DNA from 2 places in the Haloimpatiens massiliensis genome. Region 1 is predicted to be linked to the other one. Evidence: riboswitches for the same ligand, from Rfam matches in the RefSeq annotation. Region 1 holds a riboswitch; the other holds the start of a gene.
What was found. A riboswitch is a leader RNA that binds a small molecule or an ion and turns the genes downstream of it on or off. The one in region 1 is predicted to bind thiamine pyrophosphate.
Positions count from the first base shown of each region.

Region 2: another riboswitch for thiamine pyrophosphate. It lies ahead of thiT (energy-coupled thiamine transporter ThiT); the one in region 1 lies ahead of thiD (bifunctional hydroxymethylpyrimidine kinase/phosphomethylpyrimidine kinase).

Region 1 is NZ_LT854640.1:1,281,734-1,298,491, forward strand. It holds gene C1715_RS14290 (carbohydrate ABC transporter permease) at 1-835, opposite strand, end outside; gene C1715_RS14295 (ABC transporter substrate-binding protein) at 973-2,268, opposite strand; gene C1715_RS14300 (IS701 family transposase) at 2,488-3,714, opposite strand; gene C1715_RS14305 (VanW family protein) at 3,990-5,390, opposite strand; gene C1715_RS14310 (methyl-accepting chemotaxis protein) at 5,506-7,233, opposite strand; TPP riboswitch at 7,387-7,488, shown strand; gene thiD (bifunctional hydroxymethylpyrimidine kinase/phosphomethylpyrimidine kinase) at 7,613-8,416, shown strand; gene thiM (hydroxyethylthiazole kinase) at 8,490-9,287, shown strand; gene thiE (thiamine phosphate synthase) at 9,342-9,968, shown strand; partial or broken gene C1715_RS14330 (RNA-guided endonuclease InsQ/TnpB family protein) at 10,540-10,848, opposite strand; partial or broken gene C1715_RS14335 (RNA-guided endonuclease InsQ/TnpB family protein) at 10,982-11,668, opposite strand; gene C1715_RS14345 (hypothetical protein) at 12,364-13,263, shown strand; gene C1715_RS14350 (amidohydrolase) at 14,241-15,875, opposite strand; gene C1715_RS14355 (amylo-alpha-1,6-glucosidase) at 15,914-16,758, opposite strand, start outside.
Region 2 is NZ_LT854640.1:470,615-487,372, reverse strand. It holds gene C1715_RS10430 (ABC transporter ATP-binding protein) at 1-68, opposite strand, end outside; gene C1715_RS10425 (ABC transporter ATP-binding protein) at 120-1,862, opposite strand; gene C1715_RS10420 (polysaccharide deacetylase family protein) at 2,025-3,011, opposite strand; gene adhE (bifunctional acetaldehyde-CoA/alcohol dehydrogenase) at 3,281-5,872, opposite strand; gene C1715_RS10410 (DUF1002 domain-containing protein) at 6,761-7,708, opposite strand; gene C1715_RS10405 (coenzyme F420-0:L-glutamate ligase) at 7,936-9,123, opposite strand; partial or broken gene C1715_RS10400 (peptidylprolyl isomerase) at 9,390-9,881, opposite strand; gene C1715_RS10395 (SDR family oxidoreductase) at 10,319-11,188, opposite strand; gene thiT (energy-coupled thiamine transporter ThiT) at 11,523-12,176, opposite strand; TPP riboswitch at 12,323-12,425, opposite strand; gene C1715_RS10385 (ECF transporter S component) at 12,507-13,082, opposite strand; gene lgt (prolipoprotein diacylglyceryl transferase) at 13,245-14,012, opposite strand; gene cooS (anaerobic carbon-monoxide dehydrogenase catalytic subunit) at 14,413-16,329, opposite strand; gene C1715_RS19405 (hypothetical protein) at 16,733-16,758, opposite strand, start outside.

The DNA of each region.
Region 1 (16,758 bases):
CTATTATAAGGAAAAGTATATTAGCCACAGTCATAGCATACCCAGCATTGAACTCTTTAAAAGATAAATTATATATATGCATTACTAAAGTCATAGTAGTAGTGCCAGGTCCTCCGCCTGTTAGTGTATATACTAAATCAAATATTTGAAAAGACCATATAGTTCCTAAAAATACTACCATTATAGTTGTGGGTTTTAAAAGTGGAAGGGTTATATGAAAAAATTCTTGAAGCTTATTAGCACCATCAACTTTAGAAGCTTCATAATAATTAGAGGGAATATCCATTAATGCTGCTATATATATAACTATGAAATATCCTATATTTTTCCAAATAGAAATGACCATTAAAGTTGGTAATGCTGTTTTAGGATTACCAAGCCAGTTAGCGCTGACATTAAACAATCTAGACATTATATAATTTATAGGAGACATATCTGAATTTAACATGACTCTCCAAACAATCCCTATTAATATCATAGAAGATATCACAGGTATAAACACCACTCCTCTTACAAATTTTGCAAGTTTACTTTCTTTTTTTCCAACAAGCCATACGGCCATTAAAAGTGAAAGGATAGTTTGAATTGGTACCACTACTAAAGTTACCATTATGGTGTTTTTAACCGCATCTATAAAAACCTTATCCTGAAATAATCTTTTGTAATTATCCATACCTGTAAACACTGCTGGAGTCATTATATTGTACTTTGTAAAACTAAAGTATATAGACATAATTATAGGTATTATATAAAAACTAAATAATATTATTCCTAAAGGCATTATATAGCCATAGGGCTTTAATTTACTTAAACTAATTTTTTTGTTTTTATTCACTTTTCTCACCGCCCGTTTTTAAATATCAGTACTAATCTCATTCAATAAAAAATTTTGTACTAATGCTATGCTTCTTTCTGTAATATAATTGAAAAAGGATCGTATACATATACTAATATATACAACCCTCTTTTAGTCTATTTAGCGTCTTTTTTTAGTAAGTCATTGGCATACCTTGCTGCTTCATCTAATGCTTCTTTTGGTGCTGCTTGACCATTCATCATTTTTTGAAGTTGCTTCCATAAGTATTCATATACTTCTACACCGTGCGGAGCAACTTTAAGAGGTCTATATACACCTTTATCTTTTTCTATCATTTCTTTTAATTTTGGATCTCCTTGATATGGCTCATCTTTTGTTATTGGTGCTCTTGGATGATATTTATGGAATTTAGTCATAGATTCTTTACTTAACATATGATTCATTAATTTAAAAGATAAATCTTTATTTTTAGCTGATGACATAAGTGTTAATTGGTCAACAGACGCAAAAGTTCCCTTGTCCTTATTTTGTAACGATGTAATAAATCCATATTTAAGATTTGGGAAAGATTTATCTAGTATCTCTGAAGCTGCTGAAGATAAATATATACAAAACGCAGCATTTCCAGGTCCAAAAGTTGTTTGTAGCATTTCCTTATTAGTTTGAGATATTGCATTTTCTGGTATAACTTTATCCACAAATTTAAGATCATGCAAGAATTGAGCTGTTTGTACACCAGCTGCATCATTAAACTTTACAGTCTTTAAATCATCATTATAAAGTTCGCCACCTGCTTGCCATAAAAATCCATACCAATTCCAGTTTAAATCACCAAAGAATTTAGCTCCCCAGCCTTGTGCAAATCCCCATTGATCTATTTTTCCATCTCCATTGGTGTCCTTAGTTGCTTTTTTAGCTATTCTTCTAAAATCTTCCCATGTCACTGGAGGCTTTTCACCTATTTTATCAAGTATATCCTTATTGTAATAAAGTACCGCTGGATTTGCAGCTTCTATAGGAAGACCATAAATTCCTCCCATTTCTTTTGCATCATTAATATATATGTAGTTTTCATAATCTTCTTTAGATAATCTCTTCGTTAAATCTTCTACTGCTCCCATGCTTATAAACTGAGGAAACATTTCTGCATACATGTAACCTACATCTGGTCCTTTTCCCGCTGCTATAGCTGTAGCATATTTTTCTGGATACGTCTCCCACGGAATTATTTCTAAACTAATTTCACAGTTATTTTTTTCTTCAAATTCTTTTAAAATTGGTTCCCAAACTGGTTTATCATTTTCACCTATAGGTGGCAACCAAACTGTTATGTGTTCTTTTTTACCTTTATTATCACTTTGTCCTTCCTTTTTATTTCCACACCCTGCTAAAGTTCCAAAAGCCACTACTACTAATAAAAATAAAGCAAATATCCGATTAAACTTTTTCATAAATAATTATCTCCTTCCTTAGCAAAACTTTTCGACTAATTTACTATTTTTTCTCACTATTTATAAGTTTTTTTATCTTTTTTGACTATTTGTTAATTAAATACTTAACTTCTTTAATTTTAAAAGCTAAAAACCCAAATATAGATGTAAGTTCTTTAATAGGAATATAGTTACAGCATTTAATTCTATACTTTCCCTATAAGTAACTTACAAAATTTTTTAAGAAACTAATTTTAATTCAGCAAGTATTGTGTCTAAAGGTATATCATTTTTAGCTTCCTCATAAACAAAACGCACCAATTCTTTAGCCGATAGGCTTTTTATAGACTTTATAGTATCACCAATGGTTTCAAGTTTTTTAGGATTATATAATCTATAAATCTCTAAAAAATTGATTGCTAAAAATGTAAGTAGAAAATACCTCTCGATAGAGAGTATACCTTGAACTTTATATTCGTCAAAACCTAAGTGTGTTTTAAGATATTTGTAATTAGTTTCAATGTTCCATCTATATAGATAGTATTTTATTATAGCTTTATTACTAAGTTCTATGTCTGTAGACATTAGATATACTGGTTCTTTAAAGCTGTCCCCATCAACTTCATAGCAAATTAAGGCTAATGCATTTTCAATCTTTGAAACTTTGCCTTCGTATTTATATACTCTATAATCCTTACCTTCGACGGTAACTACATCTAAGGTAGATGGATTTATATATTTAGCAAATTCCTTAATTTGCATTGAAATTCCTAATGGAGAGATTTTTCTATTAGATTTTAAAGCCCCAATAAAGTTAAAACCTTTTAAAATACAACCATTAATTAACTTTTCGCTAGTGTACCAACTATCAGTAAGACAATATATTTTATCGCAGTTAGAAGGTTTTTCAAAAGAATTAATAAAACCTAAAGCTATATCTGGTTTACTCATAAATTTTTTATTATGATTTTTGCAGTTTTCTTCGTTAAAATAAGACTTATAGTTTAGCGGAATAGACATATCCTCTGCTACAAAATTAGAAGTAACTACACAGTGGGACCAAAGATTTTTACCTTCTGTATGGCAATGATTATAGCTTAATCCTTGCATCTTCTTTGCTTGAGTTTTTGGATTAACAGTATCATCTATAACTAAGAATCCTACGGATTTAGGCTTTATGAGTTTATTAAAATGTAGTTTTAAATAATTAATACGATTTCTATCTATGAGACTATCGTCCCATTTAGAGTTACTCAAAAATCTATATATGGAACTGCTGCTTTTAGCAGCTAGTATATATTCTGAAATCTTTAATAAAGATTTAGTGCCATCTAAATTTATTAATCCATTAATAATAGTGGATATATGATGAAATTGAGGTTTACTCATTCCATAATTTACATCATTTAAGTAATTGTAAAGTTCATCATTAATGGATACAATATGATTAGTAAATTTACTTGGCATACTGACAACCTCCCGTGTTTTAATTGAGTAGTAACTTTTATATATCACGGATAAGGTCAGTGTGCCATATTTATTTTTTGGTAATACTACCAATTTAACTTTTTATTTTGCAGAAGTTAAGTTAAATATTAATAAATTCACTTAGTTTTGTCTAATTGATAATTTCTATAAAAAAACATTTATTTATTATATTTTTCTATCGAACATACTGCTATTTTTATAGTACTGAGCATATTTAAAAACTGTTAATATAAAAATAAAGCCCATACTGGGCTTTATTTTGTACCTCTTTTAACTACTCCATTTCTTGGTTTGTAGTAATCTTTATATAATAAATCCTTTGAAACTTGTTGTCCATTTTTATAAGTTATTTTATAAACATTCACTTTATATCCATTTTTAGCTGTTGTCTCTACAACTTCAGTTCCCTTTGGAAGTGTAGAGTCATTTACATAATTGGTACTTGAAGGTATAGTTTCATATACTTCGCTAACAAAATCGTATTTAACTTGGTTAAGACTTGAACTTGAATATACATTACAAACTAATGTGTTTCCTTGAACATAACTCTCTAAATACACAGGATAATTTAAAGTATTTTTAAACTTGTAATCTAAACTTCCATAACTTACCGTAGCATCTAATCCCTTAGGTACATAACTAGAAGGTAAAGTATGAGGTGTCCTTTGGGTAGAGCGTATATTAGCTCTCAAAACTGCATTATATAGTGTACTTGATACTTGGCACACTCCTCCACCTAAGCCACTTTCTACCTTGTTTCCTACTATTACTGGTGCAGCTTTATATCCTCTAGCAGCACTTCTCTCTCCTACTACTTCATTAAAACTAAAAGATTCCCCTGGCATTATAAGTTTCCCATTTATAGCTTTAGCAGATAATTTAATATTATAATTTCTATTTTCATTTGAAGCAGAAGTATTAAATTTTGTAGTAAAATGTGATATCCTAGAATTTATACTTTTTAAACTTTCTGATTTAACTTTTGCATCTACCGTTTTAATTTCAGGTTTAATAATCGAATCCTTATCATCCACTTTTCCATTTATGCTACTATTGATATCATTCTTCAACTTCTCCTCATTTAAAACCTTACCATTTACACTTTCAGTAACATTAAAACTTATATCCCCAACTTTTCTTATAGTTGCATCTTTAGCCTCACTATTTATCTCTTTTTTCATTTCATTTAGTAATACATCTATATATTTTCCATCATACTTAAACTTTAAGGTATATCTTTGATTTTTAGAATTTTTTATTAATTTATATTTTTGTAAAATACCCATATTTCTAGTATATCCAAAAGCTTCATTTACAGTTTCAGAAATATTATATCTAGCATTTAATTGTGAATAATTAATCTTATATTCTTTATTAGGAGCCTTTATTAGTATATTCTTCTTTAAAACCTTATCTCCATATTTTTCATTAATTAAAGTTATAGCTTGCTCCTTTGTTTTTCCAGAAACATCTATATTTTCTATTGATACACCTGGATATATAACATTATCGTACTTTTCACAAACTGAATATATATGATGTCTTACTCCTAGCGCTCCAGCCACAACTATAATTATAAAAAATGATAATACTACTAATAATACTTTTGATTTATTGGGTTTATTGTTTTTTTCACTCCTTTTACTTCTACTCATACTCTTTTTCCTTTCCCAAAATAATTTATTTTCCTTTTATTATAATAATAACATTTAGCTAATATAAAAAGTTACAAATATATTAAAAATAACATTTACTATCTTGGGATTTCATCTAAAGTTTAAATTTTTTAATCTCCTCTTTTAAACTTTTTGACATAATATTTAATTCATCTACAGTACTTCGTACATTCTCTATAGAATCTGCTCTTCTCTCCACTACTGAATTTATTTTTTGAGAATTAGCGGCTGTTTCTTGAGTATTACAAGAAAATTCCTCTACCACATTGGCCATCTCCATAGAAATTCGGGTTTGTTGTTCTATAGAATCAGCTATATTCTCAATACTTCCACTCATATTCTTTATAGTATCATATATGTTATTAAATTCTTCACTAGTTAAATAGGATTTTTCAACTCCCACTTCCACTAACTTTAACTCTTTTTCCATGGCTTCTGATGCATTTTTAGTTTTTTGCTGAATATTCTTAACAAATGCCATTACATCACCAGATGCATTTTTACTTTCTTCTGCTAATTTTCTTACTTCATCTGCTACAACTGCAAAGCCTGTCCCATGTTCCCCAGCACGTGCAGCTTCTATAGCAGCATTTAAAGCTAATAAATTTGTTTGTTCTGCTATGGCATTTATTATAAGCACCATTTCATTTATCTTTTCAGAATATTCCTCTAATTCTTCTATAGCTCTACAAGCTTCATTTGTAGTATTTTTTATATTATTCATTGATTTCACTACATCTTTTACACTTTCAGCGCCTTGCTCTGCTAACTTTAATGCATTTTCTCCATCTTTAGCCACGCTCTCTGTATTTATAGCTACCTTCTGTGAATTGTTAGCTATTTCTTGAACACTTGATGCTGTTTCTTCTGCTGCACTAGCATTATTTTCCGTACTTACTGCCATTTCATTAACACCATTTACTATTTCTTCAAATCCTACATTTATTTCTTCAATAGAAGCCTCTACATTGCCAGATACTTCTGTTAAACCTTCAGCACTACCCTTTATATTTAATATCAATCCTCTTAAGCTATCTCCTGCTGTATTTAATGACTCTATAAGTTCTACAACTTCATCTTTATTTTCAGTTCTATTCATTATTTTCTCATTTAAGCCATTAGCCTTGTAAGTTAAATCTCCTATAGCTATTTTTTTAGCAAATTCTGAAGCCTCATTTATATTACATGTTAAATAACTTGATAACCTATAAGCTATATATATTACTAGTATTAGACAAAGTATACATAACCCGTTAATTATACCTACTGTCTCTATAATACCTGTGCTTTTAAAATATTGAATTATAGACGCTTGTTTTATAGCTATAGCCCAAGCACCTATAATTTTTCCTTGCTGATCTTTTATAGGTTCTAAATGAGATAAATATTTTTCATCATTAATTCTTAATCTAGTATTTACACTGTTTCCTTGCTGAAAAACCTCTTCTTTTAGCTTATCTTTTTCATCTATGTACTTAATAGTATTATCCTTCGTATCAATACTAGTAGATATTATCTTATTTTCAGATAAAAATATCATGTCAAATCCTAAATCCTTTTTTATTTTTGATACCATATCACTATTACTAATTTTTTTATCGCCTTTACAAAGCTCCTCATTATTTAAAGACCATTGGCCTGGATAAACTTCATCTATTATACTTTTTCCAGTGATACTTGCCTTTTCTACTATTTGACTCAATACTTTTCCCGAAGCCTTAGTTCCAATATTAATAGTCATAACACATATAGGTACTAAAACCAATATTGCTACTAAAAAAAAACTTCTCATTATTTTTCTTTTTAAAGAAACTCTCCTCATAATCATACCTCCAAATGCATACTATTACATTTTTACATACTTTTACTATATATATTATATAACATTTACCATAAAAATAAAAATTTTTTATATAAGTAACCAGTATTGAAATATTGTATTCATTTGATATAATTATTGTTGAACACTAACTTAATATTACTACGGGGGTGCTTAAAGCTGAGAAGAGCTATTGCTCTAACCCTTTGAACCTGATACCAGATAATACTGGCGGAGGTAAGTAGGTACATAACTTCTAAAGTTATTTTATGTTCTGCTTTTCTTTAAGCAGTTTTTTATTTCAAATTTTAGAAATTATTCACTTTAAAGGTGTACCGTTATGGTATACCTTTTATTTTTATAAAATTAGGAGGAATTCTAAATGAAAAAAGTTTTAACTATTGCCGGTTCTGACAGCTGTGGTGGAGCAGGTATTCAAGCAGATTTAAAAACTATGAGTGCTTTAGGGGTTTATGGCATGAGCGTAATCACCGCTGTAACTTGTCAAAATACTAAGGGCGTATTTGATGTACAAGAAATAAATAATAATATAGTACATTCTCAAATAAAATGTATATTTGATGATATTGAAGTGGATGCAGTGAAAATTGGCATGGTTTCCAATAGTGAAATCATAAAAACCATAAGAGAACTACTAATAGAATATAAAGCTAAAAACATAGTTGTAGATCCCGTTATGATATCCAAAAGTGGATATTTCCTACTTAAACCTGATGCAATAAACGAGCTTAAAAATTTAATTTCTATAGCTCATATAGTAACTCCAAATATTCCGGAAGCTGAAGCTTTAACTGGTTTTAAAATAGAAAATGAAGAACATATGAAAAAAGCAGCCTCTGAAATTTCAAAACTGGGTCCTAAGTGGGTACTTATAAAGGGCGGTCATAGATACAATGATGCAAACGATATTTTATACACAGGAGAAAAATTTATAAAAATATCGGGAAAAAGAATCCAAACTAATAATACTCATGGTACAGGCTGCACTTTATCTTCTGCTATAGCATCGCATCTAGCAAAAGGCTTAAATATTGAAGAATCTGTAATAGAGTCTAAAAATTATATCACAAAAGCTATAGAAAATTCCTTTTCCATTGGCCAAGGTGTAGGTCCTTTAGGCCATTTTGTTGAACTTTACAAACAATCTGGCGTGCGTTATGAATAAAAAACTACTTAGCTTTTTTTTAAAGTAGTGTAAAAAACTTTACATTAACATCTAAAGAAAGGGGAATGAAAAAATGAAAAATCATTTATTTAACGTTATATCAAAGGTTAGAAATACCACTCCATTAGTACATGCTATAACAAATTACGTAACTATAAATGATTGTGCTAATATACTACTTGCTTTTGGCGCTTCTCCTGCCATGGTAGAAGCCTACGATGAAAGCTATGACTTTTCTAAAATTTCATCTTGTCTATACTTAAACTTAGGAAGTCTACCAAAGGAACAAGAAATAGCCATGATTATGGCTGCAACTTCAGCAAAAAACAATAATGTACCTGTAGTATTAGATCCTGTAGCCTGTGGTGCTATTCCAAGGAAATTAGATGTTATTAATAAACTAATAGAATTAGGTAGAATAGACGTTATTAAAGGTAATGCAGGAGAAATAAAATTTTTATCTGGACTATCCTCTAAAACTAGAGGTGTAGATTCTATAGATGATGGCGAGGGATTAGTAGAAGCTTGTAAAACTTTAGCTAAAAAATATAATTGCATAATTGCCGCTACTGGCCAAATAGATGTAGTATCTGACGGTACTAAAACTGCATTAATAAAAAATGGAGTACAGTTATTCACTAAAATTACTGGTGCTGGCTGCATGCTAGGTGCTTTATGTGCAGGAGCTTGTGGTGCTGAAAATGATAAGTTCACTGCTGTATGTGCTGCCATAGCTTGGATGAATATAGCAGGAGAAAAAGCATTTCATGAAACAAAGCTTCCTGCTTCCTTTAAAGTCAAGTTAATAGATTACATTTATGGCTTAACTGAACAAGAATTTAAAGATAACCTAGATATAAAATTACTATAGTGGACTTGGAAATTTAGATTAAAAACAAAAATTTTACAACAGGGGGTATTAAAATTGAGTATAGACTATAAAATTTATTTGGTTACGGATAGAAGATTTTTAAAGAATATATCTTTAAAAGAAGCCGTAGAAGAATCCATAAAGGGAGGAGCGAGTATAATACAAATTAGAGAAAAAGAAGCAACTACTAGAGAATTTTTCAATATAGCTAGTGAAATTCATGACATAACTAAATATTATAATGTACCTCTTATAATCAATGACAGAATAGATATAGCTCAAGCAATAAAAGCTGAAGGGGTTCATTTAGGCCAAGACGATATGCCTATAGAATATGCAAGAAAAATATTAGGAGAAGACATAATAATAGGTATATCCTGTGGCAATGTATATGAAGCTTTGGAAGCTCAAAACAAAGGAGCAAATTATTTAGGCCTTGGCGCTGTGTTTTCCACAAATACTAAAAAAGATATAGATATACCTATAGGCTTAAATGGACTAAAAGAAATAACTTCAAAAATTCATATTCCTTCTGTAGCTATAGGTGGAGTCAATCACTCTAATGCAAAGTCAGTTATGGAAACTGGTGTAAGTGGTCTTTCTGTAATATCTTGCATTCTTGGAAGCAATAATATAAAAAAAGCTACTGAAGAACTTAAGAAAATTATGACTTTGTCATAATTTTTAGTGGGCTAGTTGGCCAGTGGGCTAGAGGGCTAGTAAAGGATTATTTTCCTTCGCTATGGAAAATCTTTAATTTATAAAATAAAAATATAAAATTTGAAATTTACAGATAGGTAATAGGTAAGAGCTAAGAAGTAATAGTTGTGGTGAAAATCCAGCTTTGCTGAATTTTTTAAAGAAACTCTTACCTTTTACCTATTGGTTCTTACTTCTTACTTTTTACTTCTTACCTTCTCCACTAGTAGGCCATCTCTCCCATAAGTAATGTACGTATAAACGGAAAAATCTGTCTTTAAAGTATTAAAACAACTTTGTTGCTTCCTCTCCCGTCATACAGATTACCTTTTCTCCCAATAAGTGAGTTTCAAACAAGTTAGAATGATACTTATCAACTCTGTTTTCTATAAACAAATATCCCTGCTACTCAAAATATGGTCAAATGTATCCATATTGAGATTTTTACTGCTTCAACGTACTCTGCCTTGCCTAAGCTACTACAGTTTGTATAGAACTCCACAGTCGTTAATTCCCCAAATAGCCTTGGGTACACATATAAGTGCTTGTTTAATTAAGCTATCTTATATTCTTTAGCATTGGCTAAATTTATTGAAGCATTTAAATCTCTATCAATAGAAAGCCCACAACTGCATTTGTAAACTCTATCAGATAGTTTTAAATCTTTCTTATATGCTCCACAACAGCTACACATTTTACTACTTGGATAAAATCTATCAACTATTCTTATCTCAATGCCATTTTGTTTAGCTTTTGAAATAAGTTTAATTCTAAATTCATAAAACTTTTGCCCAGCAATTGCCTTAGCTAAATGCCTATTCTTCATCATTCCACTTACATTTAAATCTTCAATAGTTATAAACAGAACTCTTAGCTTCAGATGGAGTTTTTACTCCATCTGAAGGTTAGAGATCGTTATCCAGTGACGTAGCTGCCGTTATCTCCCACTTTGTTAGAAGTGGGAGTGTTACGGCAGGTAGTCATCGGATAAAACTTGGTTTTTGTTTTATTAACTCATTCACTGTTTTATTTATGTAATCAGTTCTTATATTTGTAAGTCTTTGATGAAGTTTTTGTACCTTGACTATTTGTTTTTGGATATTTTGACGAGTAGCTTCTCCTTTCTCTTTTTTATTTCTTAATTTTAAACTTTCATATTTCCTTGAAAGCTTTCTTTGCTCACGTTTTAGTTTCTTTTCTGCTTTTTGACTTACTGTACCACTTTTAACCATAGAGTTAACTGGAATGTATCCAAATTCTTTTAATCTAACCCAACCTAAAGTTGGAACTTTAACTCTATGTCTTTCAATAGTCCAATCTGTTTTATTATTCTTTGGAAAGTAAGCTTTAACATCTTGATTTTTCTTTTTCTTAAATTTAGGAAAACTTGCTTTACCATCAAAAAACTTTTTAAAAGCTTTTTCTCCATTCATAATGGCTTGTTTAGTAGCTTTGGAAGACACTTCTTTAATCCAAGCTTTGTCAGGATGATTAGGAATATATTTGTTATTAAGCCATTTAGAAAAATCCATACCACTAATAAATTTTTTCTCTTTTTCGTAAACTTTTTTATTATGAGCAATATAAAAATTGTATATGAACCTACTTACACCAATAGTTTTATGAATTTTAGTTATCTGTTCTTCTGTTGGCTTAATTTCTATTTTGTATGCTTTTTTCAACTTCTTCATCTTCCTTTATCTTTTTCTTATATTTTCTTTGTATTGCTCATAAGTATAATATCTCCTATTTGTTGGTGTTCTAAATGCTTTTAATATTCCTTAGTTATCCCTCTTTGTAATGTTCTAACTGATACATTAATTAATTCTGCAAATTCATTTGGTTTATAATTATTATTTTTCAAATGTACTCACTTCCTTTTCATAAGTACATTTTACTATATTTAATTACTTTTATTTATATTTTAAATAACTAAAGATATCTCCTTCAGCAAATGAAGAGAACTTTCTAAGCTTTTATCCTTTGCTACATGTTCCTTAGTTAACATAAACTTATCTTCCCCTTTTTATTCTGATTATGAAATTAGCCTACTCTTTTAAGTATTACTATTTCTTTCATGTTCTACATTTCCACCATATTCTAAAATTTTTCATAATGTGGTACAGCAAAATTTTTCATTTAAATTATATCAATATATATTACAGTGCATTAGTATGCAATATTCTTAGTTTTAGGCATAATTACAATTTTATGCACCCATAAACTAAAATTGTACTTTCTTCTGAAACTCAAAAACTATAACATATGTAATAAAACTTTGTACAACTAAAAAATAACTATTATATTAAGTTTGTCGTGTTATAATTTTAATTAAGATAATATCATTTAACTATAATAAAGAAAGCTGGTTATAGACATGAGTGAAAAAAGAAATTTAGAGAGCATAAGAATTTTCTATGTATGGCTACTGATTACAAACATTGTTTGTAATATAGTTTTTTATTTAAATATCAAAGGAATTAATATGGAAATGTTTGAAGTATTAAAGATAAGTGCCATCAATGGCTTTAGCTTTATGTCACTGTTATTTTTATCTGTAGTTATTATTTCTACTAAAAACCTTAATATCAACAAGGATATTCAAGAAAAAACTAATAATAAAATAAAACCTTTATATTTTATTAATGTGTTTTTTATAACATATATTTTAGTAGCTTGTTTTGTAATAAAAAATAGAGATATAATATTATCCTCTATAGTAATGGAAATAATATTTATAGGAATATTTATGTTAACTAAAAATATATTAATGCTAGGCTTAAATAGTAGACAGCTTCAATGGAAAAAAGCCTGGGAAGTTCCTGAAAAAGAACCTAAAGAAAGTAGTATTCTATGGAGATTTAAGCCCTGGTTCACTCCTCATGTAAATGTTCCTTTTAAAAACAGATGGAAAGGCACCTCTAGGCTACTATATGATTTAGCCTTACTATATGCTATTTATATAACTAAAGCCCAATTAATTTCATTTATATTTGTATTTTTACTTTTACCTGATTTATTATCCTGGCTAGAAGGATTTTTAGGACTACAAACTTCATTAAGCGGAATATGTACAGGCATAACTGAACATCATGGAAAATCTAGTAGCTCCATATATCATAAAGTCTATGTTACTGATTATGAAAAAGAAAGAGAAATAACCTTTATTGTAGATGGTCCTTTATTTATAGATGAAGGCTCAAATATCACCGTAATTCACGGAATATTTTCTAAAAGAGTATTGTATGTAGAAGGCCTACGGTTAAACATAAGATAATTGTGACACAATACTTTGAAGAAAAATCTAATTTTAATTCCGTAATAAATGTGTAATTTGGGACTGTTCACGATACGCCAAGAACTTCTAAATGTCTCACAGTTAAAGCCCCTAAAGCTTTCAAACTCACTCGTTCCTCGTTCAAACATGAAAGCTTCTTAACGGGTCTTTAACTGTGAGACATAAGAAGTTCTAAGGCTAGTTCAATAGTCCCAAATTCCACATTTATTACTACATTAAAATCATATTTTTAGTTTAATATGTATGTGGTTTGAGAGGAGAAGCCTACTAAAGGATGATTTTCCTCCTCTTCGCTATAGAAAATCTTTAATTTATAAAAAAACGCTCATAATATTTTTTAGGCGTAGCCTTTCGTTTAATCTACAATATTATTTTTATTAATTGTGAGATAGAATTATTAACTTTGATTATATACTAATGAATAATTGATTATGAAAATACATTAATATGTAAGAGTTAATATATTTTGCCGTGAGGCATTGGTTTGTATAAATCTTAATCATTTCTATGTATTTAGGTTGGCTATCGCCAATAAAAGATTTTTAAAGCGCTAAAAGAAAAAGCTATAACTATTCCATTTAATGAAATAGTTATAGCTTTTTTGCTATCCCATTTATTTAATTAAAGATTTTCCGTAACATAGTGGAGGAAAATCCTCCTTCAGTAGGCTGTCTCCCCCATAAGTAATGTACGTATGAACCGAAAAATCTGTCTTTAAGGTAACAATAAATATATTTTTTTAGACTATTGAGCTAGCCTTAGAAATTCTTTGTTTTCAAATATCAATACCCGTTAAGAAGCTTTCATGTTTGAGCGCCGTTAGAAGCGAGTTTGAAAGCTTTAGGGTATTGATATTTGAAGACATTAGAATTTCTTGGCGTATTGCGAGCAGTCTTAAAAAATATATTTATTGTGGACTTAAAGACAGATTTTTCTTATGGCACTTGCTTCGTAATCTATTCTTTTTCTCTAGTATATACTGTTTTTCCACCTAAAATTGTAGTTTCTACTTTCACATCTTTAATATGCTCCTCTTCTACATTAAAAATATCCTCTTCTAAAACAACTATATCTGCAAATTTACCTGGAGTTATAGAACCTTTAATATTTTCCTCAAAAGAGGCATAAGCTCCTCCCATAGTAAATCCATATACAGCTTCATAAACAGATAACTTTTGTTCTGGGAGCCAACCTCCTTTTGGATATCCATTTAAATCTTTTCTTGTAACTGCAGAATATACATTAGGAAGCACATCGAAAGCCTCTATAGGGCAATCGGAACCAAATGTTAAATGTATATCATTATCTAGCATAGTCTTCCAATTATAAGTATATTTAGCCTTGGTCTTTCCTATTCTCTCCTCTACTACATGAAGATCATAATTTAAAAATATAGGTTGTACATTGGCTATAACATCTAATTCTTTAAATTTATTAATTAAAACTTCATCAGTTATTTGTGCATGGATTATAGTGTGTCTAGCATTCTTTCTTGGATATAGCTTTTGTGCCTTTTCAATGCTGTCGAAAACCATATACATAGCTTTATCTCCTATACAATGAGTAGATATCTGCATTCCTTCTTTATGAGCAGTTATTATTAATTCATCTAGTTCATCTTGACTATAGGCAATCATTCCAAAAGTAGAGGGTTTATCCTTATAGGAATACGATAAATAAGCAGTTCTTGCCCCTAAAGATCCATCGCATATTAATTTTAAAGGTCCCAATTTAAAGTTTTTATCTCCCTTTTCATTATGCCAACCTTCATTTAAAAAATCTTCTAATATATCCATATCGGCAAGTCTACACTGCTGATTTATTCTTACTTTTAGTCTACCTTCATCTATAAGCTCCCTATAAGCCTTAATTATCTTTTTATAATCTCTGCTTGGAAGATACGCAAAATCATCAGAAAAAACTGTAGTTATTCCTTGCTCAGAGGCTTTTGCTGCTGCCTCTTCTATCATATCTTTAAGTTCCTCTAAGTCTGGTTCATTTACAGCATTATCCGCAAGCCAAACAGCATTTTCTGTAAGTACCCCTGTTGGAATGCCTTGGTTATCTATCTCCACCTTACCACCTTGCACTTTAGGTATATTACCACGTTTTATGCCTAGTACTTCTAAAGCCTTACTATTTACCGAATAAACATGATAGCAAGCCCTTATTAAACTTATAGGATGCTCTTTAGATATTTTATCTAAATCCTCTCTATTCAAAAATCTTTTTTCTTTAAAATTTTCATGATTCCAATTAGTGCCTAGTACCCAATGCCCTTTAGGAATATTTCTTTCTTTTATAAATTTCTTAGTTTTTCCTATTACTTCATCTATAGAATATGCATCTCTTAAGTCTACCTTTTGTAAACTACTAGCATACCCCAATAAATGCATGTGGCTATCTGTAAAGCCTGGAAGAACCAGTTTACCTTTTAAATCTACCAATCTTGTATTATCATTTTTTAAACTAAGCACATCTTCATTATCTCCCACTGCATATATCTTATCTCCCCTTATGGCCACAGCTTCGCATCTTATATTTTCTTCATCCATGGTAACTACTTTACCATTAAACAATATTAAATCCATGTAAATCCTCCATTTTAATATAATATTTTAAAGTCTTATTATATATATTCATTACATAGTACTAAAAATACACTAGATGTCCAAGTAAACGCTGTATCTCTTAATCCTTCCCCTGTCAATGCATTAAAATTCTCTGCCATTCCATTTCTATTTGCCATATTACAAAATCTCTCAGCCACTTTTTGTGCTAATTCATATTCACCACATTCATTTAAAGCATATACTAAAATCATAGTTGAAGGTGCCCATATAGGTCCTCTCCAATATCCATCATCAATGTAATATTCACTATTTATTTTTTCTGTAGCAAGGCCAAACTCTGTTAAAAAATCACCTTCTTTTTTGATTTTTTCTAATAATTTATTTCTTATATCTTTATTTAATCTTTTACCTAAAATTAGGGGTACATATAATATTAAACTATCTGACTCTATATCTTCATGAGTGTAACTGTCTACTGCCACAAATCTATCTTTCCTCCAAAAATGCTTAATCATTTTATTTAAAAGTTCTTCTCCTCTTATTCTCCACTCACATGCCTCTTCCTTTTTTCCAAGTTTATTAGCTATTTTTTCTAAAACATCCATTTGAATTATTAAAAATGCACATAAATCCGGGCTTTCTACAGCCATACTTTCCTTAAAAATTGTAGCATTATCCCATCCTGAATCATTTCCATGGTTATATTGAGGTATTCCATCCCTATCATAATCTCTATATTTAAACCACCAATCTGTCCACTTGCATAAAGGCTCGTATACCTCCTTAATTCTTTCTTCTGTTATAAAATCACATCTATCCATCATCCATTTTAATGTCCAGCCATGTATAGGAGGCTTACAATAATTCCATAACGCATAGCTGTCATTAACGAAATCAGGAA
Region 2 (16,758 bases), 810 kb from region 1:
GTACTACCAAGCCCTGCTAAATTTTCATTTGACTCCTTATAGCTATTTTCACCTTTTTCTTCCGCCATTCAAAGTACCCCCTATTTCGTTAACACTCACTACATTACAAAATTATAACATTATTCTTCTCCATTATTTCTACATTTTTCGGGTGGTGCCTGGCACCTTAATATCTCTTTATATACATTACAATTCTCCATAAGTTCCTTATGTTTACCTATACCTACTATTTTTCCATTATCCATAACAATTATTTTATCAGCACCCATTACAGATGTAATTCTTTGAGCGATTATTATGCATGTCAATTCTTTTGAATACTCCCTTAAAGCTTCTTTTATTTTTTTCTCCGTATTCATGTCTACCGCACTAGTACAATCATCTAATATCAGTATTCTAGGCTTTTTTATTAATGCCCTTGCAATTGCAATACGCTGCTTTTGTCCCCCAGAAAGATTAACTCCACCTTGTCCTAATACAGTGTTATATTTTTTAGGGAAAGATGAAATAAACTCGTGAGCCTGAGCTACTACAGCTGCCTTTTCTACCTCTTGTATACTAGCATCTTCTTTTCCCCAACTTATATTATCTATAATAGTACCCGAAAATAACATCGTACTTTGAGGTACTATTCCTATTCTTTCTCTTAGTTTTTTAATATTTAATTTTCTTATATCCACTTCATCTATAGTAATTTCTCCAGATGTAGCTTCATAGAAAGCATCCAGTAAGTTTATAAGTGTGCTCTTACCTGCTCCTGTAGATCCTATTATTCCAACTGTTTCTCCTGACATGCATTTAAATGTAATATTATCTAGTACAGGCTCTTTTAATTTATCATTATAAGAGAAACACACATGTTTAAATTCAATGTTACCTTGAAAATTTTTTAATTCCACATCATGTAACTCTTCATTCAAATTTTTTTCTTTAAATATTTCCTCTATACGTTCTGCAGAAGCTTTAGCCCTGACAAACATTACAAAAACAAAGGATATCATCATCAGAGAAAATAGTATTTGTGTCATATAATTAGTAAAAGCTATTATCTGTCCTACATACATATTTCCCCTATTGACTTTAATCCCTCCAAACCAAAGTACTGCTACTATGCCCACATTTACAATAAATGTAATCATAGGCATAAATATAGCCATAACCCTCATAGCACTAGTAGATACATCTGTAAATTCCTCATTGGTTATTTCAAACCTTTTTCTTTCATATTGAAATCTATTAAAAGCCTTAACAACTCTTACTCCTGATAAATATTCTCTTATAACACTATTTAACTTATCTAAAGCCTTTTGAACCTTTCTAAAAAAAGGATATCCTATTTTCATATTTGCAAATATGATTACCACTATAAAAGGCACTATTAAGAATAATACCACTGACATCCTAGGATTAATAATTACAGCCATTATAATGCTCCCTATACAAAGTAATGGTGCCTTAACAAAAATTCTCATCATACCATGTACAAAATTTTGTACTTGAGTTACATCATTGGTCAATCTAGTCACAAGAGAGGCTGTTTCAAATTTATCAATGCTACTAAAGGAAAAACTATGTATTTTTTTAAAAAGATCACCTCTTAGTTCAGCTCCAAATTTTTGAGATACATTACTAGATATTATATTTCTGCTTACCGCTGCTACAGCTCCTAATAATGTCACTGCCAACATTATTAGCCCTCCCTTTATAACATAATCCATTCTTCTTTCCGCTACCCCTATATCAACTATTTTTGACATAATTGTTGGCTGTAGTAGATCACATACTGCTTCAAAGGTTAAAAATACTACTGCTGTAAAAAATGATTTCCAATATTTTTTTGTATATTTTTTAAAAAAATCCATGATTTTTCCCCCAAACAAACTCTTCCTTCAATACTTAATTTATAAAATATATTTTACATACAAAATTTATAAATGTATTATATCATACGGATAAAAAAAGCCAAACACCCCTTATATTAGTGTCTGACTTTTTTCGCGTTACTTCGGTAGGTGCCTGGCACCCTATTTTAATGTTTTAAAATCATATCCTAATGATTTTAAATGATTAATTATTTGTTGCAGTGAACTAGCAGTAGTTTCTTTTCCGTAGGTATCGTGCATTAATACAACCACTCTGTCTGGCTTATAATTTTCTGTAATTTCACCTCTTACACGTGCTGCCAATTGTTCTGGAGTTCTTCTTCTCCCTTCTGCATCACCTGACAAGGTATTCCAGTCTATATAGGCATAATTCTTATCATTCATTATTTTGTCTATACCTTCTGTACCCTTCCATGACATGTGTCCACCTGGAAATCTTATTATTCTAGTATGAAAGTCCTCTCCTAAAATTGATTTCATCATCCTTTCATTTTTATCTACTTCATTCATAAAATTATTAGTATTTACAATTCTTCTTGGGTACAAATATTTATAATTATGGGAATATGTGTGATTTCCAATAGCATGTCCTTCCTGTACAGTCCTTTTTAGTATTTCTTTAGCTCTATCAGAAGTTTCTAACGAACTTCCTACTATAAAAAATGTTGCTTTTAAATTATTTTCTTTTAATATATCCAATATTTTAGGTGTCACTGTTGTAGATGGTCCATCATCAAAAGTTAAAAATGCTATTTTCTTTCCGTCTATATGTGGTTTACCCTCTTTGAGAGCATACTCTACTTTTTTTGCATCATATGCATATTCATTTCCCTCTACTGTGACATTTGCTCCTTTTAATATATCTTCTGGATTATTTTTTTTAATTTCTTTATTTTTAATCTCTTCTTCTGTTGGATATTGTTTATTTGCATTTTTATCCTTAGAACTTTTTTTATTATTGCTTTTTTCAGATAAAACCTGTACATTTGATTTCTTGGATTTTTTATTTAAAACGGATTTAGTTAAATAAACTCCCGTAGTAACTATCATAAGTACACCTACTGCTAATAGTATCCTTCTTCTCTTAAATTTTTTACTATTATTTTTTCGTATTCTTCTATTTACCATTGTATATGCCTCCTACAACTTGTCCTCTTGATATATATATTATAATACTTTATGCTTGAATTTGTTACAAAAGTCTATAATTTGGTTAAAATTTGGTTACATTATAATTTTTTTCACAAGTTATAGTTTAAATTACTAATTTTATCCTAAATCTTTAAAATCAATAAAATTATAAAAAGCACTTTCACATTTGAATGTGCCCTTAATTTGGGACAATTTATTCAAAGTATGAATAGTGCTTTTTATTGATATTTAATTACATACAAAATCTATTTTTCTAATGCTCCAAAAGCATTTATATACATTTGTTTTATTTCACTTATTAATGGATACCTAGGGTTAGCTCCTGTACATTGATCATCAAAAGCCTGCTCTGACATATCATCTAATGTAAAATAGAACTTTTCTTCTGAAACTCCCGCTTCTTTTATAGACATTGGTATATTAATCTTTGCTTTTAATTCATCTATAGCTTTTATTAATAATATAACTTTTTCATCTGCTGTTTTTCCACCTAATCCTAAATAATCAGCAATTCTTGCATATCTATCCTTGGCATTTGGATATTTATATTGTGGAAATGCAGCTTGTTTTCTTGGATCATCTACAGCATTGAATTTTATAACTTCATTTATAAGTAATGCATTGGCAATTCCGTGTGGCACATGGTGTGCTGCTCCTAATTTATGTGCCATAGAGTGACATACACCTAAGAATGCATTTGCAAATGCCATGCCCGCAATTGTTGAAGCATGAGCCATTTTTTCTCTAGCTTCTACATTAGTTGTTCCTTCATTATAAGCAAGTGGTAAGTATTCAAATATTAATCTTATAGCTTCTAATGCCATTCCATTAGTATAATCTGAAGCAAGCACTGATACATAACCTTCTAAAGCGTGAGTTAATGCATCTATACCTGATGCTGCTGTCAATCCTTTTGGCATGCCCATCATAAGTTCCGCATCAACTATTGCCATATCTGGAGTTAATTCGTAATCCGCAAGAGGATATTTAATTCCTGTTTTTTCATCAGTTATAACTGCAAATGGAGTAACCTCTGAACCAGTTCCTGCAGATGTAGCAGCACATATAAGAGTTGCTTTTTCACCCATAGTAGGGAATTTGTAAATTCTCTTTCTTATATCCATAAATCTCATAGCTAAATCTTCGAATTTTACTTCTGGATGCTCATATAATACCCACATAATCTTAGCAGCATCCATTGCTGAACCACCACCAAGAGCTATTATAGTATCTGGATTATAGCTTAACATTTCCTGTGCACCCTTTTTAGCTACTGCAAGCGTTGGATCTGGTTCTACATCCGTAAATATTTTATAATCAACACCTACTTCATCAAGTACTGACGTTATTTTATCTACATATCCTAATTGGTAAAGCACTTTATCTGTTACTATAAATGCCTTCTTTTTATTTAAATCTTTTAATTCTTTTAGTGCAACTCCAAGACTACCATATTTAAAATAAACTTTTTCTGGAACTCTAAACCAAAGCATATTTTCTCTCCTTTCAGCTACGTTCTTTATATTCAATAAATGTTTAGGACCTACATTTTCTGATACAGAGTTTCCACCCCAAGATCCGCAGCCTAAAGTTAAAGATGGTGCTAATTTAAAGTTATATATATCTCCTATAGCACCTTGTGATGAAGGCATATTAACTATAGTTCTACCAGTTTTCATTACTGTACTAAATTTTTCAATCTTTTCTTTTCCTTTCATGGCGTCTACATATAATGATGAAGTATGTCCAAATCCACCTAATTCTACTAGTCTTTCAGCCTTTACCAAAGCATCATCAAAGTTTTTAGCTTTATACATTCCAAGTACCGGTGATAGTTTTTCATGTGAAAATGCTTCTTCAAGTTCTACAGATTTTACTTCCCCTATAAGTACCTTAGCAGTTTCTGGCACATTAACTCCAGCCATCTCAGCTATTTTATATGCTGGCTGACCAACTATATTAGCATTTAAATTTCCGTTTATTAATATTACTTTTCTTACCTTTTCTACTTCATCACCTTTAAGTATGTACGCTCCTCTATCCAAAAACTCTTTTCTTACCTTATCATATATTGAACTAAGTACTATTACTGATTGCTCAGAAGCACATATTACTCCATTATCGAATGTTTTTGAAAGAAGTATTGAATTTACTGCCATTTTTATATCTGCAGTTTCATCTATTATCGCTGGAGTATTACCTGCTCCAACTCCTATTGCTGGTTTTCCAGAAGAATAAGCAGCTTTAACCATTCCTGGGCCACCTGTAGCTAGTGTTATATCCGCTTCCCTCATTATAACCTGTGAAAGTTCAATTGAAGGTTCATCTATCCATCCAATTATTCCTTCTGGTGCTCCCGCTTTAACTGCTGCATCTAATACAATTTTAGCAGCTGCTATAGTTGATTTTTTCGCTCTTGGGTGTGGTGAGAAGATTATTCCATTTCTTGTTTTTAAAGCTATTAATGCCTTGAATATTGCAGTAGATGTAGGATTAGTTGTTGGAACTACTGCTGCAATCACACCTATAGGTTCTGCAATTTTAGTTATTCCAAAAGCATTATCCTTTTCTATAACTCCACAAGTTTTTTCATCTTTATATTTGTTATATATATATTCTGAAGCAAAATGATTTTTAATTACCTTATCTTCAACAATACCCATACCTGTTTCTTCTACTGCCATTTTAGCAAGCTTAATTCTATTGATATTTGCCGCCATAGCTGCACTTCTAAATATTTCATCTACTTGTTCCTGACTTAATTTTGCAAATTCCTTTTGAGCCTTTTTCACTTCTAACATTCTTTGCATTAATTCTTCAACATTAGTTACCTTCATTAAAAACACCTCTTTCAAAACATTCTTTAAATTATATTAATTTAAAATATTTTCTCTAGACATATTATTTTTTACAATCTAATTATCCAACATTGTTTGTTAAATGTCAATCATAGTTTGATAATTTTTTTGTATTTTTTATGCTTTTTTTAATATTTTCATAAGTAAATATTTTTAAATTCAATCACATTGATATTGAAAACCTTTACTTATATAAATCTTCTAACATACTGCAAAGCCTAGTATTTATTTAACATCAAGAAAAAAAATTTATTTTAAAATAACATTTTATTCAACTCTTCGTTGTAAAAGCTAAACAAAAACACGTCTGGTTAAATTATTAACAATATCAATCTTTTATATTTGCTTTTTAGTGTATTATCTTTAATTTTATACTATATCTTTGCCTATTTTTAATATATTTTAACATTGTTAATACATTTAAGAAATATTATTAGCAATATTATTTCTTAATCACTCTTACATCCTAAGTTAATATTTTAAAATAAAAAGTATCTGCAATTCACATCATTGCAGATACTTTTCATTTAAATTATATTTATGATTATCCCACAAAAGTATTACATTACTTGAATTATAAAATTTCTTCGGAATGACTTGCATAAGAAGCAAAGGAACTATTAAAATTTAATTTTAGAAATTCTTCTTTTAGACAGATAAAATTATCGTAAGCCTGTCAACGCCAGGCTAGCGAACCTGAAGCAGTACGCCCAATATGAGCGTTAGATAATTTTATATGGCTAAAACATTAGAATTTCTTATATTAAATTTATTGTTCCGAGCTCTTTGAAGGATAAATTTCATAATTCCACCACATTGTACCTTTTTTGATTTAATCATATTTATATAATTAGCTTAAACCACATTTTAAGATACATAATACATTGAAATTTTTTCAGCATATATTTCTTCTCCTACATTGTAAGAAAAAAGATCCACAAAGAAATCTTTAATAGCTGTAAAAAATCCTTTAATAGCCGATCCTATTTTGCTAAAAAAACCTTGAGCTTCTTCACTGTTCAATTTATCCTTTAATGATTTGCTTACTCCATTTAATTGATCTTTCAATTGACTAAAATCTAAATTTAAGCCATTTATCTTCTTCATCAAAGCAGTTATACTCTCTATATCCTCATCGCTTAATTTTTGACCATAGTTATTAGTTATGTTTACTACTATTTTTTTTATTTCTTCTTCTGTTTTAGGTTTTTTCTTAATAACATCTTTCTTAACTTCATTCATTAATTTAGCAGCTTCATCTTTTCCAATTTTGTCACCTAGTTTACCAGTTTCAACTAATTCTTCATTAGCCACTTTCTTTTTATTTTCATCAATTTTTTTACCGCCACTACTATTTTCAAATCCTTTTAATATACCTGTAAGTGCCGCTGTACCTGACACCTTAAATGGGGCTCCTACTTTAACATTGGCATTTTTTATACCTGCTGTTATTAATGCATTTTTTATCATACTTTCTGTAACCCAAGATATATTATTTACTGAAATATTCAAGCCATCTTTGCTTGTGGGCTCTACATAAGAACATGATATGGCCTTTGTACCTATTTGCTCCTTAGAAGCTACCTGTCCTAAATATTTAACCTCTTCTTCATTGGTAACTTCTATTACATTTGCATCTCCTTTATTAACGCCAAAATATTTAAGCATGTCTTCTTTTTGTTTTGCGCTTAAATCAGCTCCCAACGTAACAACTTTAAAAGAATCTGCATAAGCATTTTTTGCTGGGAAAGCTGTTGCTACAGACATAATCATTAATGCTACTAATAATCTACTTATAATTCTCTTAACTTTCATTTTCATCTTTAGGGAGAAAGTCTATTATAAATATCCCTCTCCTCTAAAGTTCACCTCCCTCTATAATCTTTAAATTTATTACTATACATGAAAAAGTGCCACTGCTTGCCATATATATACAGCACATTATATTTCATTTATATAATATCCTATATATTATTTGTATTCAACAATACCTATTTAAATTATCAATATTTTAATATTTAAACAAAAAGAGTAGCTATCCGCTACTCTACTGCATAACTATCAAAATATCCTTGAATTAATACTATTGGAGTTCCCTTATCTCCACTACCACTGGTTAAGTCACATAAACTTCCCAAAAGGTCTGTAAGCTGTCTTGGAGTTGTTCCTAATTTTTCTCCTTCAGAACTTTCATTTTTTGTCTTCTCCATAATTTTCTTTTTCATTGCTTCCGCCATGTCTTTAGAATTTAAATTTTTAAGCTCATTGTCTGCAATATACTTTAACTTTATCTCATTTGGTGTACCTTTAAGCCCATTTGTATATCCAGGAGATACCACTGGGTCTGCCAACTCCCATATTTTGCCTACTGGATCTTTAAAAGCTCCATCACCATAGACCATTACCTCTACATTTTTACCTGTTTTTTCTTTTATTCCTCTTTGAATATCTTCTACAGTTTTTCTGCAATCCTTAGGAAATAACTTTACTGTAGTATCAGTAGCTAAATTAGAACCTAATAAGCCATAATCTGGATTAAATCCACTTCCATTGATAGAACTATTTAATATTTCATCTATTCCATATACATTTTTAGCTCCAGCCTGCTTTAATAATCTTTTAGTCCTATTTCTCTCGTGTATATTAGCAACTAAAACTTCTTTAGTGTATTTTAATGCTACCCTCGGGTCATTAGCAAGGATTATTTCTATATTATTATTTACAGCAATATTTTTATACATTTCCACATAATCAATTCCTGTAAATGGATGAGTAACCTTGTCCCCAAATAATTTTCTATACTTCTCTTCTGTTAAAACATCAGTATATGGATTAACTCCCAACTCGTCCATTTTATCTACATCCATTAAATGATTTCCAACTTCATCAGATGGATAGTTTAAAAATAAATATATTTTCTTGCCGCTAGCTGCTAGACCTTTTAATATCAAAGAAAATCTATTTCTACTAAGTATTGGGAAAACAACTGCAAAATCCCCTTTAAATTTTTTATTTATATCCTCAGCAATATCTTCAACAGAAGCATAGTTTCCTTGTGCCCTTGCAACTAAGGATTCTGTAACTCCTATTATATCTCTATCATTAATGCTAAATTTTTCAGTCTCCATAGCTCTTATAATTGATTCTACTACAATATTAACTAAATCATCACCTTGTTTTACTATAGGAGCTCTTACCCCTCTCACTGTAGTGCCTACTGCTCTTGTCATATAAACATCTCCCTTTTTTAAAATATCGTACATCTGAAACCACATATCACCTGTGGAATAACTACTTTCTCAAAGTAGTATACAAACATTCACAGTATAATATTATTAAATGTACGTAATTTTACTATCACAATGATATTATAGCACCTATAGCACAAATTTAGTAGGCTTATAAAAAAATTTAGCTATATCTTCCTTTTATATTAATTAAAAAACATATGTATTCTACATAATTCGGGTGGTGCCAGGCACCATTTTAGACAATGTTATTGTTTTTCTGGTTCATTATATTCAACTCCAAAAGTATCGACAGTTACTTTTTTCATTTTTTCCTCTTTAATAGGCTTATCTTTGCCATCTCTCTCAACTGAAACTATTCTATCTACTTCTTCCATACCTTCTATTACTTTGCCAAAAGCTGCATACTCTCCATCTAAATGAGGAGCTTCTTTTACCATTATAAAGAATTGTGAACCTGCTGAATCTGGTCTGCTGGATCTAGCCATAGATATTATTCCTCTTTCATGCTTTAAATCATTTTTATAGCCATTGGAACTAAATTCACCCTTTATTGCATAACCTGGGCCACCGGTTCCAACACCTTCTGGATCTCCTCCTTATATCATAAATTCTGGAATTACTCTGTGGAAAATCACCCCATCATAAAATCCCTTATTAACTAAAGAAATAAAGTTTCTTACAGTATTAGGTGCTATTTCTGGATATAATTCTATTTTTATTTTATTTCCATTGTCCATTTCTATAGTTACCAATGGATTTTTATCCCCTGGCTTCTTTTCTGTATTGATTTGTTTACTCTCTTCTTTTTTCTCCCCTTGTTTCTCTATGTTTTTATTAGCTTTAGAACAACCTGCAGCCAAAATAGCAATAGCACAGATTAATGTAGCTACTATATATTTCCCAAATTTCTTATTTAACATTAAAAAAAACTCCTTTCAATACATCTTTTTCGTACTTATATTTCTTATTATTAATAAACTGTTTTAAAAAACAGTTATGAATATAATACTATTTTAAGTCTATTAAAATATATATTTGTGTATCTCTGCATATTTATGTTTATATTCATTCATCTATAAAATTCTCTTATATTGTTTTATTTTTAGTCATAATTATATGTCCTCTTATTTACAGTTTAAGCCATATATCTATAAATCAATAGAATTTATTTTAATTACAAGAGACTTAATCTATAGTCTTTTAGACATTTAGTTAGCCCATCTCTAGTAGAAGTAAATTTTATACCATATTTCTCTATTTTTTTTGTATTTAATCGTATATCTCTAGGAAAATCTTTATATTTTTCTTCATCTTTTATAAGTATCTCATTCACTCTATTACTCAATCCCATTTCCGTTAATATATATTTTACTACTTCATATCTGCTCATAGAATTATAGCTTCCCATATGGTAGGTATCATACGGTAATTGGAATACTCTTTTAAAATTTTCTACCATTTCAAAAACATAAGTCATACCTCTGAATTCATTTGCAGATGCATATATTTTTTCTCCTTTTAGTAAAGAAACCACTGTTTCCCAAAGTATGTTTGATGAAATGCTTAAATTTTTTTCTGGCATACCAAACAACCATGTAAATCTTACTATCCACAATTCATCTATTATATCCTTTAACAACCTTTCTGCTTCTAATTTATTTTTACCATACACAGTATTTGGCACTGGTCTATGTCCTTCATCATAAGGCCCATTTTCTATATTTCCATTAAATACTTGTTCAGAACTTATAAATACAAGTTTTGCTCCTACCTCTTTACACGCCTTAGCCACATTAACAGCTCCATCTACATTTATTTTTTGAGCTATTTCTGGATGCTCATTACAAAAGTCCGTAACTGCTATAGCTGCAGCATGTATAACATAATCTGGTTTAAACTCTTTAAAAACCTGCATTACTTTTATATCATCTGTTATATCTAAATCCTCTCTTCCTGTAGACAATATTTTATATTCATTTTTATATCTTTCATAAAATCTTGTACAAAAAAATCCATGTCCTCCAGTTAATAATATCTTTTTCACTGAACACTCACCTACCTATTATTTTTTATTTATTTTGTGATTATCCTACAAAAAATATTAAATTACTTGAATTATGAAAACAACTAAAAAATATACTTTATTCACCAATTTTCTATTGATAGTTTTCATAAAGAACATTACTTCGTATAAAAATTATAGCATATAGTTAATTATGCTTTAATAGTAAACTTATAAAATTATAGTTCCAAAACATAAACAAAGTTCTAAGTTCAAATGAAATTTTAACTTCATCTGAAACTTAGAACTTGTTATAAATAGACTTATCTACTCTTATTAACCTATTTGATAAAAGAAACTCATTAAAAGCTTTCTATTAATACAACGAACTTGCAATTTGTGTTTTTATTCTTTTCACAGGAATTATAGCTAAAATTACAACAGCTATTATAGCCTCTGGAAGTAAATACGTTCCATTATATAATATGGAGTAAACCCATACATTTTGACCTTCTGCAGCCGAAGAAAAGAAAACAACTCCTGATAACACGTGACATATGAATCTTAACCCTATGCCCACTAATCCACCAATAAAAATATTATTTTTAAAATATCCTGCAAAGCCTAAAACTCCAAAAGCTAAAACATAGTCTAGTATAAGCTGTACTGGATGTACCACATATGGTCCTAAAATTAAATCAATTACGCCAAATATCACTCCTGCTAAACATCCCACTTTAGTACCATAAATATAAGCTATGAATATAATAGGAATCATGGAACCTAAAGTTACAGAACCTCCCATAGGCATTTTCATTATCCTAAACATTTTTAGTACAGTGGCTATAGCCACAGCCATAGATACATGAAGCATAATTTTTGTAGTTAATTTAGCTTTATTCATATGTATAATTACTGCAATTAAAATTATTATGGCTATTATGCTTATGTATATAACTGGATCTGAAGAAACTGTACTCAAAGCTTCCCCAAACTTTGGAGATTTAAATTTAAAATTAAACCAATTCATTAATAATTCCTCCTTCTATATTTTATTTTAACCTAATAAGTATTATTTAAATAAAATTCATTTATTATTATAATTTTAGATTAAATACTAATAACTTCATATATAACATAAAAAAATAAATACTGCTGAAAAACAGTATTTACTAACAATATCATATGCTGCTTTCCTACGCTGGCATTATCCAGATCAGGTATAAGGGATAGGATTAGCAAAATCCATCTCAGCTTTTAAGCACCCCTAGCACTCTATTCAAATTTCGATTTAATTATACACCATCTATAGTCATAATACAAATATGCTCAAAATCAAATTTACAAATTAACGTTAGAACTATTTTCTTTTGATATTTAACTTTCCTTGTAGTAATTTAATCAATGGTACTGCAATTAATATCCCTACAGTAACCTGTCCTATATTATTTGGAATACTTGCAAGTCCTAAAGCTAAAGCTTCACTATAAGTATCAACCTTAAACAATACAAATTTAACTAAAATTATCTTTGCTACAAAATATCCAAATACCATCCATGCACCTGCTACTACAAAGGCAAATATATTATTGATCATATTTTTACCTTCGTAATTTCCCCTATATGCAATTGTTGTAGCAATCAATGCCATTATGCCTTTTATTACAAACGTAAAAGGTACATAATATGCATAGCCAGATAATAAATCCGCCAAACTCATTCCTATAGCAGATGTTATAGCTCCTTTTTTTCTTCCGAATAAAATAGCTGCAAAGAATATCATACTATCTCCTAAATGGTCATATCCAATACCCATTACTGTTGGAATTTTTATAGACATAGTTGCTACACATATTATTGCAGTCATAAGAGCCATTTGTGTAAGTTCAATTGCCTTTGAACTACTGGTTTCATTTCTTACAATATTTTGTTTCATTACAGTTCCCCCCAATACTATATTTTAACTATAAGCTTTCTATATACTTACATAATATAATAAATAATTGGCAAAGGAAAATGTATGGATACGCTTTTTTCAATTATTAAAAGTTTTACATTATAAAAGTCTTATAATAATGTACTATTATATTTTTTCTTTTTATTTTTTCGTATTTGATAAAGACCTCTGTGAAATAATAAAAATTATCCAAATCATAATACCAATTAAACTAATAAATTGAGCAACTCTTATATTTCCTATCATAAGACTGTCCGTCCTTAACCCTTCAATTAAAAATCTTCCTATAGAATATAAACCAATGTATGTGAAAAATACTACTCCATTTTTTTTGCTTTTTCTTAATAAAATCATCAATATTAAAAATATTAGTAAATCCCATATAGATTCATACAAAAATGTAGGATGATAATATATCCTCTCTATATTCATACCTTTTTGGATAAACTCAGGAAATTGCTTTATAAAATCATAGCTAACAGGTCCGCCATGTGCTTCTCCATTAAAAAAATTTCCCCATCTACCTATAGATTGAGCCAATATAACAGATGGAAACGCTACATCCGCAAATTTAATAAAACTAATTTTTTTTCTTTTTGTGTATATTAATGCAGCAACTACTGAAAAAATAATTCCTCCATGGATAGCAAGTCCACCTTGCCTTATATTAAATGCATCCATAAGATTATTTTTGTAGCTTTCAAATTCAAATAATACATAATATAGCCTGGCCCCTATAATAGCTAATGGAAAAGTAATAAGAACCATATCTAGCAAGTTATCATAATCTATATTTCTCCATTTACAATTAACCTTTGCCACTAACAGCCCTATTATAATTCCAATGGATATTAGTATTCCATACCACCTTATATCAAAACCTAAAATTGAAAATGCAACTGGATTCATAATTTCACATCCTTTCTTTTCTCAATTCTATAATATTTTATATAAATTTTCTACACAAAATAACAAAGTTCATCATTTAATTGTAGCATCTGTGATACTATCTGCAATAAAATCTAATCATTTGATCTATATGTCATATCAAATAATACTTATTAATGTATTAAATTTTTTAACATACTAAATCTCTTCATACATTAATTACTAGTATGTTAACTTGTTAAACTCTTAAAAAAGAGACTATAATTTTGAATTAAACTCAATTCACCATATAGTCTCTCTTTTTATTAATAGATATCCAAAATTAGCATAAATTTATTCTGTAATTTTGAGATTTTTACATATTCTTCATAATAGTGTTTAAATTTTTAAGTGTTTACTTAGAAATTGCTTATACAGATATTTAGCTTAATCCTAATTTTCTTCTCTTATTCACAATATGTTCCTCTATATTATTTGCTACTTCTATAGGATTATCTCCAAGAGCAACCTTACCTCCAGTTATTTCCTCCACATCTTCAGTCAATAGTTTCACAAGTTTAGGAGCTCCTGTCATAAATGGCACTGGTGATAAATGAGTATATGCACCATAAGCCACTGCAAATATTCCATCTATAGTAGCCTTTTGCTCCATCCATTCTGGAGCAGTCACTGCTATTGGAAGCTCTGATATATCTAAATCCATATGGTCTGCAAGCGCAGTTACAAGCATTGATATTCTTCCAGTATCTGTACAAGTTCCAAAGCTTAATACTGGAGGAATTTTCAAAAGGTTGCAAACTTCTTTTAATCCTTCTCCAGCTATATTATTAGCTGCTTCTAAAGTGCAAAGCCCAGCCACCTCTAATGCGTGATTTCCGCAGCCTCCAGCAACTACTAATATATCTTTTTTAATTAATTCCTTTGTAAGATTCACTGTATTCCAATCCTGAGGCCCATTTCTCAATGTTGAACAATTCGCTAACGCTACTACCCCTTTAATTTTACCAGCAGCAATTACGTCTACTAATGGATCAAGTTTATTTCCAAGGGCTTTTAAGACCGCTTCAGTAGAGAATCCTGCAATAGCCTTTTGAGTAATTTTAGGAACCATTGGTTTAACTTTATCTTTACGCTTTTTAAAATTTTCTATTGCTAAATCAATAAGTTTATCTGCCATAGCATCCACTTTTTCAGGATCATATGGAATCTTATGCTGTAAACCTGGTAAATCTATAATAGTGCTTATGCTCACTAGCGTTGCCTGGTATTTTTCAGCATAGTGGTCTATAGCTGGTGGTGAACAGTTTTCTTCCATAGCAAGAACATCCACTGTGCCTGTAGCTAAAAGTGGCTCTATAGTTAACCAGTTACCCATCAACCCTACAAAAACATCGTCTACTTCAAATCTCTGTAGTAATTCTTGCCCTGTTTCAATAGAACCTACTACTCTAAGCCCTTTTGCCCCCGCTGCTCGAGCCTTTTCTTGAACTTCAGTCATTTTAGCTTTTTGTATTGTAGCCGCTCCACCCCAAGGTTGGTGTCCATTAAATACTATATTTACATACTCTGGCTCCATAATACCTAAGTCTACATTTACCTCATGTGGCATAGGTGTTCCGAATAAAATATCTTGCACCATTTCAAGCCCAATTTGTGAATTATATATAGTAGCTATTCCTAAACGCAAAGCTTTCGCTGCTAAGGATTTGTAACTTCCATCTACATTGGTTAAACAACTAGCCACACAGTTTTGCTCCTCGTGAACTGTCCCAGCAGGATATATATTTAATTTTCTCCAAACCTCTTTTCTTTTTTTTGGAGCAAATGCTTCTACCATAAGGTTTTTTTGCTCTGTATCTACTTTCTGCTGGTCTTCTAGTAATTCTGCTAATTGTATAGCCATTTTGTTTATGTCTCCACTTACTTCAATTCCTAGTTTTTCACACATCCATTTTAATTTATCCGTATCTTTAATTGTAAATGGTGTCTTTCCTTCTCCTGTAGCCTTCAATGTACGAAAAGCTTCATAAGCATGATGACTATATGTACCTGCACCCATTATGTTTTTTAATAAGAAATTTCTCATAGCCATAGCATCTGGCCCAATGCCACATACACCTTTATCCTGTCCGCTTTTTTCACTTATTCTACATGGTCCTTGAGAACATAACTGACAACTTAATCCCTGTAGACAAAATTTACAACGAATCTTTTCCTGTAGTGTCCATCTATCAAATACATTGGACATCCCATCTTCTCTTATACGTTTTAACATTTCTTCAACTGAATCATGATAACTTACACGACCTTCTGTTTTTTCTAATATATCTTTATTCATAATTTATTATAGCTTTATAAAATCTATAAAAATATAAATAACATATACATATTAAAACTATAGATTTTATTCATACACATAATCCCTTAAACAAAGATTACATTTAACTATGATTAGTGTACATAATAGCATATACAATGCTATACCATCAGCCAATGGTGCGTTGTCACCTCCCTCATAAAACAAAACTTTATTAATTATATCTACAATATATCTACAATATATTTTCAATTTTATTCTATGTATTTAAAGATTACTTATACATCAATATATTATTATTTTTTTATCCATAAATATTTAAAGCAAATAACTCTAGCACACAAAAATTAACTTAATGCATTCTAGAGTTATATAATTATTTATAAAATTTTTATTATTAATGATACTTTTATAGTAAATCCTATTAATTAAAATATTTAATCTTTGTAT